2 linked regions of the Chelativorans sp. AA-79 genome follow. The protein of the gene in region 1 interacts with the protein of each later gene in a pairwise test. Links are inferred from orthologs where the notes say so. Each region holds a gene or a part of one and is shown on either strand. Other genes may lie near its edges.

Region 1 (6,023 bases):
GGCTTCCCGAGGGGAGCGGCGGGTGCTGTTTGGTTTTGTGTAACGCAATTGGAGACGGTGTTTCCGATCGCGTTCCATAAGGAATGAAAAACCGGTCTGCCCGCACCCCATGCGCCGGATTGCCGCTGGAAGCGGCCTTGGCCCGAGAGGGCCGGATGCTTGGGCAAGACCTGACGCAACGCCAACCCGCCGGCGCATCGTCCCGCAAACCGGGACGTTTTCAGGAGAATCAATGTCACAACTCAATCCGTCTCGCGATGATTTTGCGAGCCTTCTCGAACAATCCTTTACCGAGCGCGACGCCTCCGAGGGCTCTGTCGTCAAAGGCGTGATCACGGCCATCGAAAAGGACATGGCCATCATCGATGTCGGCCTGAAGGTCGAGGGGCGCGTTCCGCTGAAGGAATTCGGCGCCAGGGCCAAGGACGGCCAGCTCAAGCCCGGCGACGAGGTCGAGGTCTATGTCGAGCGCATCGAGAACGCGCTGGGCGAGGCGATGCTTTCCCGCGAGAAGGCCCGCCGCGAGGAGAGCTGGGTCAAGCTCGAAGAGAAATTCAACAAAGGCGAGCGCGTCGAAGGCGTCATCTTCAACCAGGTCAAGGGCGGCTTCACCGTCGATCTGGATGGTGCCGTGGCCTTCCTGCCGCGCAGCCAGGTGGACATTCGCCCGATCCGCGACGTGACGCCCCTCATGCACACGCCGCAGCCCTTCGAAATCCTCAAGATGGACAAGCGCCGCGGCAACATCGTCGTCTCGCGCCGGACCGTCCTTGAAGAAAGCCGCGCCGAGCAGCGCTCGGAGATCGTGCAGAACCTCGAGGAAGGCCAGGTGGTCGAGGGTGTGGTCAAGAACATCACCGACTACGGTGCGTTCGTCGACCTCGGCGGCATCGACGGCCTGCTGCACGTCACCGACATGGCATGGCGCCGCGTCAACCATCCGACCGAGATCCTCAATATCGGCCAGACGGTGAAGGTGCAGATCATCCGCATCAACCAGGAGACGCACCGCATCTCGCTCGGTATGAAGCAGCTCGAGGCCGATCCGTGGGAAGGCATCGGCGCGAAGTATCCGCTCGGCAAGAAGGTTGCAGGCCGCGTGACCAACATCACCGACTACGGCGCCTTCGTGGAGCTGGAGCCGGGCATCGAGGGCCTCATCCACGTCTCCGAGATGTCATGGACCAAGAAGAACGTGCACCCGGGCAAGATCCTGTCGACCACGCAGGAGGTCGAGGTGGTCGTGCTCGAGGTCGACCCGGTCAAGCGCCGCATCTCGCTGGGCCTCAAGCAGACGCTGGAGAACCCGTGGGAAGCCTTCGCCCGCAACCATCCGGTGGGCAGCCAGGTCGAGGGCGAGGTCAAGAACAAGACCGAATTCGGCCTCTTCATCGGGCTGGAAGGCGACGTGGACGGCATGGTCCACCTCTCCGACCTCGACTGGTCGCGCCCCGGCGAGCAGGTGATCGAGGAGTACAACCGCGGTGATGTCGTGCAGGCGCAGGTTCTCGACGTCGACATCGAGAAGGAGCGTATTTCTCTCGGCATCAAGCAGCTCGGCCGCGACGCGGTGGGCGAGGCGGTGGCCTCCGGCGACCTGCGCAAGAATGCGGTCGTCACCTGCGAGGTCACGGCGGTGAAGGACGGCGGACTTGAGGTGCGCCTGGTCGACCATGACCTGGATGCCTTCATCAAGCGCTCCGACCTTTCGCGTGACCGCGACGAGCAGCGCCCCGAGCGCTTCGCCGTCGGCCAGAAGGTGGATGCCCGCGTGACGATGTTCGACAAGAAGACGCGCAGGATCAACGTCTCGATCAAGGCGCTGGAAATCGCCGAGGAGAAGGAAGCGGTGGCCCAGTTCGGCTCGACCGACTCCGGCGCCTCGCTCGGCGATATCCTGGGTGCCGCGCTCAAGAAGCAGGGCGGCGACAAGGAGGAGTAGTTCTTCCCTGTTTCATAACTTCTCCAGGGAGCCCTCGCGTGCCGAAAGCACGCGAGGGCTTTTTCGTTCATGTGTGGTTGGCGACAATGGCGCCCGACTATTCGCCCGGTGACGGATAGACGGCATAGCAGGGGCACTCCGTCCTCGCCACGGGCACTCCCGCCGCAACAGTTCCTACCAATGCGGCGGCTTGGTGACAGGGATGTCAGGCGCCGTGCGCTCTTCAAGTGCGAAGAACCGCTCGCTCAGAAGGTCGAGCTTCTTCTGCATGCGTTCGATGAGAGCCCACTGCCGCGCAAGCTGCTCGGAAAGCTCCTCGATCGTCCGTTCCTGTTCGGCGGCAAGAAGCTCGAGTTTCTCCAAACGGTCCTGTTGCATGACCTTGCCCTTGGCGCGGCCTGGTCGGCCGCCGTCAGAACCATCTCCCGGAAGCTGCGCCTAAACGTCCAGATTGGCGACCGAGAGCGCGTTTTCCTGGATGAACTCGCGGCGCGGTTCCACCTCGTCGCCCATCAGGCGGGCGAAGAGTGCGTCCGCATCGGTGGCGTCGGCGACTTTCACCTGCAGCAGCGAGCGGGCATCCGGATCGAGCGTCGTCTCCCAGAGCTGCTCGGCATTCATCTCACCCAGGCCCTTGTAGCGCTGCATGGTAAGTCCTTTGCGGCCGGTGGCGAAGATGGCATCGAGCAGGGCCATCGGACCGGAGACAACCTCGGACTTGTCGTTGCGCCGGAGCACGGGCGGTTTTGCAAAGACCTCCTGCAGGCGCGGCGTGTACCGGTCGATAGCGCGGGCGTCGGCCGAGCCTATCAGCGCCGCATCGAGTATGACCACGTCGCGAACGCCGCGCACCGTGCGCTCGAAGAGATAGCCGCCCGTCCCGTCATTGGACGGGTTGATCCGGCCTTCCCAGCCACGCTCGGTCTCTTCCGAGATGATGTCGAGGCGGCGCGCTACATAGGTGGCGGCCTCCGCTGCCCGGCCCGGATCGGCCAGCACCGCCGCATTGAGCGCACCTGCAATTGCCGCCTGCTCGACCACGGCGCGATCGTACCGTGTGTGGAGGCCGTTGACGAGGCCGCGCACGGCGCGCGCATCCTCGATCACCTGCTTCAGGTCCTGGCCTGAGCGAACCTCCCCAGTGGAGAGCTCCAGAGACGCTTGCTCAAGGCCCGTGTCGATGAGGAACTCCTCGAAGGCTGCTTCGTCCTTGATATACTGCACCGACTTGCCGCGGGTGACCTTATAGAGCGGCGGCTGGGCGATATAGAGGTGCCCGCGCTCGATCAGGTCCGGCATCTGCCTGAAGAAGAAGGTAAGCAGCAGCGTGCGGATATGGGCGCCGTCCACGTCGGCGTCCGTCATGATGATGATCTTGTGGTAGCGCAGCTTGTCCGCGTTGAACTCGTCCTTGCCGATACCGGTGCCGAGCGCGGTGATCAAGGTGCCGATCATGTCGGAGGAGAGCATGCGGTCGAAACGCGCGCGCTCCACGTTCAGGATCTTGCCGCGCAGCGGCAGAATCGCCTGGTTCTTGCGCGAACGGCCAGATTTGGCGGAACCGCCGGCCGAGTCGCCTTCGACGATGAAGATCTCCGACTTCGCCGGATCCCGCTCCTGGCAGTCGGCAAGCTTGCCTGGCAGCGACGTGATGTCGAGCACGCCCTTGCGCCGCGTGAGCTCTCGCGCCTTGCGCGCGGCCTCGCGCGCGGCGGCCGCCTCCACCACCTTGCCGACAAGGATCCTGGCTTCGCCCGGATGCTCTTCAAGCCAGGTGCCGAGCGCCTCGTTGACGAGGCTTTCCACGACCGGTCGCACCTCTGAGGAAACCAGCTTGTCCTTGGTCTGCGAGGAGAATTTCGGATCCGGAACCTTTACGGAGAGAACCGCCGTCAGGCCCTCTCGGCAGTCGTCGCCCGTCAGCGAGACCTTTTCCTTCTTGGTGAGGCCCGAGACTTCGCCATAGTTCGTGACCTGCCTGGTCAGCGCACCGCGGAAACCCGCCATATGTGTGCCGCCGTCGCGCTGCGGGATGTTGTTGGTGAAGGCCAGCACGTTCTCGTGGTAGGATTCGTTCCACCACATGGCCACCTCGACGGTGATGCCGTCGCGCTCACCGGAGATAGCTATCGGATCGGCGATCAGCGGCTTCTTGGCGCGGTCGAGATATTTCACGAATTCGATGATGCCGCCGTCGTAGAGAAAGACCTGCTCCTTCACATCCGCATGGCGGCGATCGCTCAGGAGAATTCGCACCCCGGAATTGAGGAAGGCCAACTCGCGCAGGCGATGCTCTAGCGTGCCGTAGTCGAATTCGGTCATGGTGAAGGTTTCGCTGGAGGGCAGGAAGCTCACCTCCGTGCCGGTCTCCGCGCCCGCGTCACCGGTGACGGCGAGCGGAGCGTCCGGCACACCGTGGGTGAAGCTCATTTCGTGGATCTGCCCCTTGCGGCGGATCTTCAGCTTCAACCAGCTCGAAAGGGCATTGACCACGGAAACGCCCACGCCATGCAGGCCGCCTGAGACCTTGTAGGAATTCTGGTCGAACTTGCCGCCCGCATGGAGGTGGGTCATGATGACCTCGGCCGCGGAGACGCCCTCACCGGTATGGATTTCGGTCGGGATGCCCCGGCCGTTGTCGGTCACGGTGCAGGAACCGTCTGGGTTGAGGGCCACAGTCACGAGCGTGGCGTGGCCGGCCAGCGCCTCGTCGATGGCGTTGTCCACCACCTCGTAGACCATGTGGTGCAGGCCGGAGCCGTCGTCGGTATCGCCGATATACATGCCGGGCCGCTTGCGTACGGCGTCCAGGCCCTTGAGAACCTTGATGGATTCAGCACCGTATTCGGCAGATTCGCCGGGGATTGTTTCGGGCGTAGCGCTCATCAGATGCTTTCGTTAAGGGGCGCCCCTCGGGGCATCATGGGATGGCTGCGAATCAGCAGCCGAAGATGTCTAAAATATAGGGCTTCCAGCCTGTTTTTCCAAGTTTTGCCGGCTGACCGGCCTGGGGACGCATCCGGCGTGAAGCGCCCTTTGCCTTTGCCGCGAAAGGCATTATGAAGCGCAGGCAGGCACACAACCAAATCCCGAGGCGTCCATGGCCATCATCAGCGAGAAACCAAAGCTCGTCACTGTGTTCGGCGGCTCCGGCTTCGTCGGGCGGCATGTGGTGCTCGCGCTGACGCGCAGAGGCTACCGCGTACGCGTCGCCTGCCGCAATCCGCATACGGCAATCCATGTGAACACGCTCGGCAATATGGGTCAGGTGCATGCCATCCAGGCCAATGTGCGTTACCGCTGGTCGGTGGACCGCGCGGTGGAAGGGGCCGATCACGTCATCAATCTGGTCGGCATCCTGCACGAATCCGGCCGTCAGCGCTTTGAAGCGGTCCAGAGCTTCGGGGCTCGCGCGGTGGCCGAGGCCACGCGTGCCGCGGGCGCCGGTCTGACCCAGGCATCGGCCATCGGCGCCGATCCCGATTCGCCCGGCACCTATGGCCGCACCAAGGCCGAGGGGGAGCAGGCCGCGCTGGAGACGGTGAAGAACGCCGTCATCATCCGCCCTTCCATCATCTTCGGGCCGGAGGACAAGTTCTTCAATCGTTTCGCCAACATGGCCCGCTTCTCGCCCTTCCTTCCGCTCATCGGCGGCGGGCACACGAGATTCCAGCCGGTCTATGTGGGTGACGTGGCGGAGGCTTATGCGCGCGCCGTCGACGGCAAACTGAAGGGCGGCGCGATCTACGAACTCGGCGGCCCACAGGTCCTGACCTTCCGCGAATGCATGGAAGAGATGCTGGAGGTGATCGAGCGCAAGCGGAGCTTCATCTCCGTGCCCTGGCCGATTGCCCGCCTGCAGGGTCGCATCCTCGGGCTTCTGCCGAAGCCGCTCCTCACGCTCGACCAGGTGCATATGCTCGAAGTCGACAATGTGGTGTCGGAGGAGGCGAAGAAGCGCGGCCTCACCCTGGAAGGGCTCGGCATTCCGCGCCACACGCTGAGCGCCATCCTGCCCACCTATCTTTGGACCTACCGGCCGGCAGGGCAGTTCACGCAGCCGCAGATGTAAGCGGGCGCG
Region 2 (6,274 bases), 3.0 Mb from region 1 along the record:
GGCGATGGCGCGGGCGCGATCGTGCTCGAGGCGACCGAGGGGCAGGGGACGATCGCCGACCGCGGAGTCCTGGCGGAGGCCCTGCGCTCGGACGGTTCCCACAAGGAAAAGCTGTATGTGGACGGCGGCCCTTCCACGACGCAGACGGTCGGTCATCTGCGCATGCAGGGCCGCGAGGTCTTCAAACATGCCGTGGGTATGATAACCGACGTGATCGAAGACGTCTTCCGCAAGGCCGGCATCACGGCGGAGGACATCGACTGGTTCGTGCCGCACCAGGCCAACAAGCGCATCATCGACGCTTCCGCCAGGAAGCTCGGGATCGCAGAGGAGAAAGTTGTCATCACCGTGGAGCTCCACGGCAACACGTCCGCAGCCTCCGTGCCGCTGGCGCTCGGCCACGCCGTGTCGGCGGGCAAGATCCGGCCGGGCGATCTCGTGCTTCTGGAGGCGATGGGCGGCGGCTTCACCTGGGGCGCGGTGCTCGTACGCTGGTAGATTTTTTGATGGCCCGAGGGCACTTCGGAGTCCTTGACCTTGGTCATCCAATTTTTTAACGTTCGCGCGTCGCTTGTATTTTCAATAGTTTCGATGATTGGAAGGGCCGGATGGGGGGAAAGACGGTGACACGAGCCGATCTCGCCGAGGCTGTCTACCGCAAGGTGGGCCTCTCGCGCACCGAGTCGGCCCAGATCGTCGAGATGGTGCTGCAGGAAGTCTGTGACGCCATCGTGCGCGGTGAAACAGTGAAGCTTTCTTCTTTCGCCACCTTCCAGGTCCGCGACAAGAACGAACGCATCGGTCGCAATCCGAAAACCGGCGAGGAAGTGCCGATCCTTCCGCGCCGGGTGATGACCTTCAAGGCGTCGAACGTGCTCAAGAGCCGCATCCTGAAGGCGCACCAGGCTCGCAAGGCCGGCAAGGAGCATTGACCGCAGTCGGCCTGCAGCCTCACGGGGGCTCCGTCCGCCGCTCTTGTCATGGACGCGCCTGCCTGCTGAAATGATCGGATCGAGTCGCAGGAGGCTTGGACATAAATGGACAAGAGCCCGGACGCGTTCCGCACCATCAGCGAGGTTGCCGAGGATCTCGATCTGCCCCAGCACGTGCTGCGTTTCTGGGAGACGCGGTTCTCGCAGATCAAACCGCTGAAGCGCGGCGGCGGCCGCCGCTATTACCGCCCGCAGGATGTCGAACTGATCAAGGGCATCCGGCACATGCTTTACGACCAGGGCTATACGATCAAAGGGGTGCAGAAGCTCTTGCGCGAGAACGGCAACCAGTTCGTGGCCGCCATCGGGCGCGGCGATGTCGCCGCGGTCGAGGTGATCGCCCAGCAGAAGGCGGCGGAAAGGGCCGCGTCGGAGGATGACCTCGTCGGCAAGCCCAAGGTGAAGCCCAGCCTGCGCTTCTTCGGCATGGGACGGGGCGACGAGGAGGGGCCGGTCTCTCCCGACGACAACAAGCTTTCGCGCGACAACCGCGCGCTGCTCCAGGAGGCGCTGTTCGATCTCCTGGAATGCAAGCGCCTGCTCGACCAGGTGCGCTGAAGCCCCGGGTTTCTCGCCGGGAGGAACACGAAATCTGTCTGTCTTCCGGGGAGCCACCGCAACTGCGCAAGCATTCGGTGCAATGACCAGACGCGAAAGCGGGCGTGGCCACGGTGAAGCGTGGCTTGAGTTCGGAACAGGGAATCGACGACGCCCTTCGCGCCCCCTCAACCGGCCAGGAAAAGCGCCCGCGCTCCATCGGCAACGAATTGCACGGCAAGGGCGGCGAGCAGGACGCCGAGCAGGCGTGTGAGAATCGAGCGGCCGGTTTCGCCGAGGAAGCGGTCGACGCGCTCCGCGAGCACGAAGACGAGATAGGTGATGAGGATGATAACCAGCAGAATCATCGCCAGCATGGCTTGGCCGCCGATGCCTGCGAAACTGGCGGAGATAAGGAGCGTCGCCGAGATCGCCCCCGGTCCGGCGATGAGGGGGATCGCCAGGGGAAAGGCGGCGATGTTGCGGATCGTGTCGCGCGTGATCGCCCGTTCGGCGCTTCGCTCATGCCGCTCCTGCCGGCGCTCGAAGATCATCTCGAAGGCGATGACGAAGAGAAGCAGCCCGCCGGCGACGCGAAACGCCGGAAGCGTGATGCCCATGACCGAGAGGATGGAACTGCCCGCCAGCGCGAACACTACGAGCACGCCGAGCGAAATCACGCTGGCGCGAACGGCGACCTGGTTGCGCTCGGCCCGGTTCATGCCTGTTGTGAGCGCCAGGAAGAGGGGCGCCAGGCCCGCCGGGTCGACGGTCACGATCAGCGTGACGAAGGCGTTCAGGACCGCCTCGAAGGAAGGCATGGCTATCTCCGATTCTCGTCCGGCATTCAGCCTATATCGGGCCGGCAAATGCAATGCGGGAGGCGCTTGCGGACATCGGAGACCTTGGCATATCCGCCGTCCGCGCACCTTTTCGCCACATTTTGCTGCGGGCGCGAAAGATAGTCCTTATCCTATTGGAAAATCGGGCGAAAATCCTGGTTGAAATCGCATGTGCGCATTGGTGTCCCGGGAGGGCTTCCTATATAAGATGCATATGATTCTCTCAACCAATGTGATCTGTCTTGACTGACCAGACGACGCCGGGCGGGCCGGGCGGACCCGACGACATCGAGCCGATCTCGATAATCGAGGAAATGCAGCGCTCCTATCTCGATTACGCCATGAGCGTGATCGTGAGCCGGGCGCTACCGGATGTGCGCGACGGCCTGAAGCCCGTGCATCGCCGCATCCTCTACGCGTCCCATGAGAGCGGCTATCACTGGAACCGCAAATATGTGAAGGCCGCGCGTCCCGTCGCCGACGTGATGGGTAAGTACCATCCGCATGGTGATGCCTCGATCTATGATGCGCTCGTGCGTATGGCGCAGAACTGGTCCATGCGTGTCCCGCTGATCGACGGGCAGGGCAATTTCGGTTCCATCGACGGCGATCCGCCGGCGGCCATGCGTTATACGGAAGCACGGCTGACCAAGGTCGCTCACGAACTGCTGGAGGATATCGACAAGGAAACGGTCGACTTCCAGGATACCTATGACGGGACAGGCAGTGAGCCGCGTGTCCTGCCTGCGCGCTTCCCCAATCTTTTGGTCAATGGCTCGGGCGGCATCGCCGTCGGCATGGCCACCAACATCCCGCCGCACAACCTTTCCGAGGTGGTGAATGGCTGCGTGGCGCTGATCGACAATCCGGCCCTGCAGCTCCCGCAGCTTCTGGAGATCATTCCCGGGCCCGATTTCCCGACCGGCGGCATCATTCTCGGCCGCTCCGGCATCCACAACGCCTATGCGACGGGCCGCGGCTCCATCATCATGCGCGGCCGGGCGGGAATCGAGCAGATCCGCAACGAGCGCGAGGCCATCGTCATCACCGAAGTTCCCTATCAGGTGAACAAGGCGCAGATGATCGAGAAGATGGCCGAACTCGTGCGCGAGAAGCGCATCGAGGGCGTCTCCGACATCCGCGACGAGAGCGACCGCCAGGGCTATCGCGTGGTGATCGAGCTCAAGCGCGATGCCAATGCCGACGTGATCCTCAACCAGCTCTACCGCTTCACGCCGCTGCAGACCTCCTTCGGCGCCAATATGGTGGCGCTCAACGGCGGCAAGCCCGAGCAGATGACGCTGCTCGACATGCTGAAGGCCTTCGTGGCCTTCCGCGAGGAAGTGGTGAGCCGCAGGACGAAATACCTGCTTCGCAAGGTGCGCGAGCGGGCGCACGTGCTGGTGGGACTGGCGATTGCCGTCGCCAATATCGACGAGGTGATCCAGCTCATCCGCCGCGCGCCCGATCCGCAGACCGCGCGCGAGCAGTTGATGGAGCGTCGCTGGCCGGCGCAGGACGTGGAGGCGCTGATCCTGCTGATCGCCGACCCGCGGCACAAGATCAACGACGACGGAACCTACAATCTCTCCGAGGAACAGGCCCGCGCCATCCTCGATCTCCGCCTGCAACGGCTGACGGCGCTGGGCCGCGACGAGATCGCCGACGAGCTGAACAAGATCGGCGCGGAGATCCAGGATTACCTCGATATCCTGTCTTCACGCGCGCGTATCCAGGGCATCGTCAAGGACGAGCTCATTTCCGTCCGCGACGAGTTCGGCACGCCCCGCCGCACCGAGATCACCGAGGGCGGTGCGGACATGGAGGACGAGGACCTGATCCCGCGGGAGGACATGGTCGTCACCGTCACGCACAAGGGCTACATCAAGCGCGTGCCGCTTTCCATCTATCGGGCGCAGGCACGCGGCGGCAAGGGCCGCTCGGGCATGTCGACCAAGGAGGAGGATTTCGTCACGCGGCTCTTTGTCGCCAACACGCATACGCCGATCCTCTTCTTTTCCTCGCGCGGCATAGTCTACAAGGAAAAGGTCTGGCGTCTGCCCGTCGGCACGCCGCAGTCCGTGGGGAAATTCCTCCGCAACATGCTGCCGCTGCAAGAGGGCGAGCGCATCACCTCCATCATGCCTCTGCCCGAGGACGAGGAGAGCTGGGCTGCGCTTGACGTCATGTTCGCGACCACCCGCGGCACGGTTCGGCGCAACAAGCTGTCCGACTTCGTGCAGGTGAACCGCAACGGCAAGATCGCCATGAAGCTGGAGGAGGAGGGCGACGAGATCCTCTCCGTCTTCACCTGCACCGAGGATGACGACGTGCTTCTGACGGCAGCCTCCGGCCAGTGCATTCGCTTCCCCGTCACCGGGGTGCGCGTGTTTGCGGGGCGGAACTCCGTGGGCGTGCGCGGCATCAATCTTGCCGATGGCGACCGGATCATCTCAATGGCCATTCTCGGCCATGTGGAAGCCACCCCCGCCGAGCGGGCAGCCTATCTCAAGCAAGCCGCTGCCGAGCGCCGGGCCGCCAATGGCGGCGACGAGGAGGAGATTGCGCTTACCAACGAGGATGTGGGCGAGGAGACCGACCTGTCGCCCGAGCGCTACGAGGAGCTGAAGGCGCGAGAGCAACTCGTGCTCACCGTCAGCGAATTCGGCTATGGAAAGCGCTCTTCTTCCTATGATTTCCGGGTCATTGGCCGCGGCGGCAAGGGCATCCGCGCCACCGACGTTTCGAAACGGGACGAAATCGGTCCGCTGATCGCCGCCTTCCCGGTGGCGCAGGAGGATCAGATCATGATGGTGAGCAATGCGGGGCAGATCATCCGCGTGCCGGTTTCCGGCATCCGCATCGCCAGCCGCGCGACCAAGGGCGTGACGATCTTCAACACGGCCGATGGCGAGCGTGTGGTCTCCGTGGATCGCATCTCCGAGCCCCAGAACGGGGAGGAAGACGATGCGCCGGATGCTCCCGACCAGGCGGATGACGTGCCGCTGCCGGATGCGGAAGATGCGGGCGGCGGCGCGTAGGCACGCGCCGCCATCAATCACCGGCGAAACGGATACCGCTCTTTCGGGATTCTGTTCTCCAGCTTCACGCGCTGAGCTTCCTGATGAAGGCCGAGGGCCGTGGCGATCAGCATGGCGACGGTCATGGCGGCTGCAAGCGTGTAAATCAGCATCGGACTGCCTCCTTGGCAGTGTTAACGGTGAAATGGCGGTTTGGTTCACCGCCTGTGCGACGTAAATGCCAGTCTCCTCACGAACCGGACCTGAAGGTCCCGTTCAACCACCGTTCATGAACTCCGGCCATCTTGCCAAGGACCCGTGGCTGTGGCTTTGCTGTGCATCAACTTACAGAGAGGCACGACGCCATGCCGGAAATCGCTGCGCTCCTTTCCTATACCGTCGCTTGCATCGCGATCATCATCGTGCCTGGCCCCACCGTGACGGTGATCATCGCCAATTCCATGCGGCACGGCTCGCGGACAGGGCTGCTCAACGTGCTCGGCACGCAGATCGGCCTGGCATCCATGATTGGGGTGCTGGCACTGGGGCTGCAGGCGATCGTCGCGGGCATGGGGAGCGTGTTCGAGATCGTGCGCCTGATGGGCGCGGCCTATCTGATCTGGATCGGCATCCGCATGTGGCGTTCGGACGGCTCGCTTGGCGCGGCCGAGGCGCCGCCCCGAACGGACGGTTCGCTGGTCGTCCAGGGCTTCGTGGTCTTCTGGTCGAATCCGAAGACGCTCATCTTCTTCGGTGCCTTCATTCCACAGTTCATCAACCCGGCAGGCAACACGGCCTCACAGACCCTGCTTCTGGGCGCAATCTTCATGCTCATCGCGGCCATTTCCGATTCGCTCTACGCCTTTGCCGCCGGCGGGGCGGG

The links.
Region 2: the proteins of gyrB (region 1) and gyrA interact in binary tests that used the Escherichia coli proteins (3 or more experiments, as listed by UniProt). The link is inferred for Chelativorans sp. AA-79 from one-to-one orthologs.

Annotation. Positions count from the first base shown.
Region 1 is NZ_CP120361.1:126,741-132,763, reverse strand. The notes cover bases 2,105-5,192. They hold gyrB (DNA topoisomerase (ATP-hydrolyzing) subunit B), read right to left. Parts: upstream 4,829-5,192; coding sequence 2,381-4,828; downstream 2,105-2,380. Other genes in these bases: PVE73_RS00590 (complex I NDUFA9 subunit family protein), read left to right, coding at 5,043-5,192; PVE73_RS00600 (SlyX family protein), read right to left, coding at 2,117-2,320. In the rest of the region: rpsA (30S ribosomal protein S1), read left to right, coding at 233-1,942; more of PVE73_RS00590, read left to right, coding at 5,193-6,014. UniProt on the Escherichia coli protein: DNA gyrase negatively supercoils closed circular double-stranded DNA in an ATP-dependent manner to maintain chromosomes in an underwound state.
Region 2 is NZ_CP120361.1:3,099,634-3,105,907, reverse strand. What follows is about bases 2,274-5,612. They hold gyrA (DNA gyrase subunit A), read left to right. Parts: upstream 2,274-2,613; coding sequence 2,614-5,412; downstream 5,413-5,612. Other genes in these bases: PVE73_RS15110 (hypothetical protein), read right to left, coding at 5,430-5,564; PVE73_RS15120 (MarC family protein), read right to left, coding at 2,274-2,350. In the rest of the region: PVE73_RS15135 (beta-ketoacyl-ACP synthase III), read left to right, coding at 1-498; PVE73_RS15130 (integration host factor subunit alpha), read left to right, coding at 609-932; PVE73_RS15125 (MerR family transcriptional regulator), read left to right, coding at 1,038-1,550; more of PVE73_RS15120, read right to left, coding at 1,718-2,273; PVE73_RS15105 (LysE family translocator), read left to right, coding at 5,757-6,274. UniProt on the Escherichia coli protein: A type II topoisomerase that negatively supercoils closed circular double-stranded (ds) DNA in an ATP-dependent manner to maintain chromosomes in an underwound state.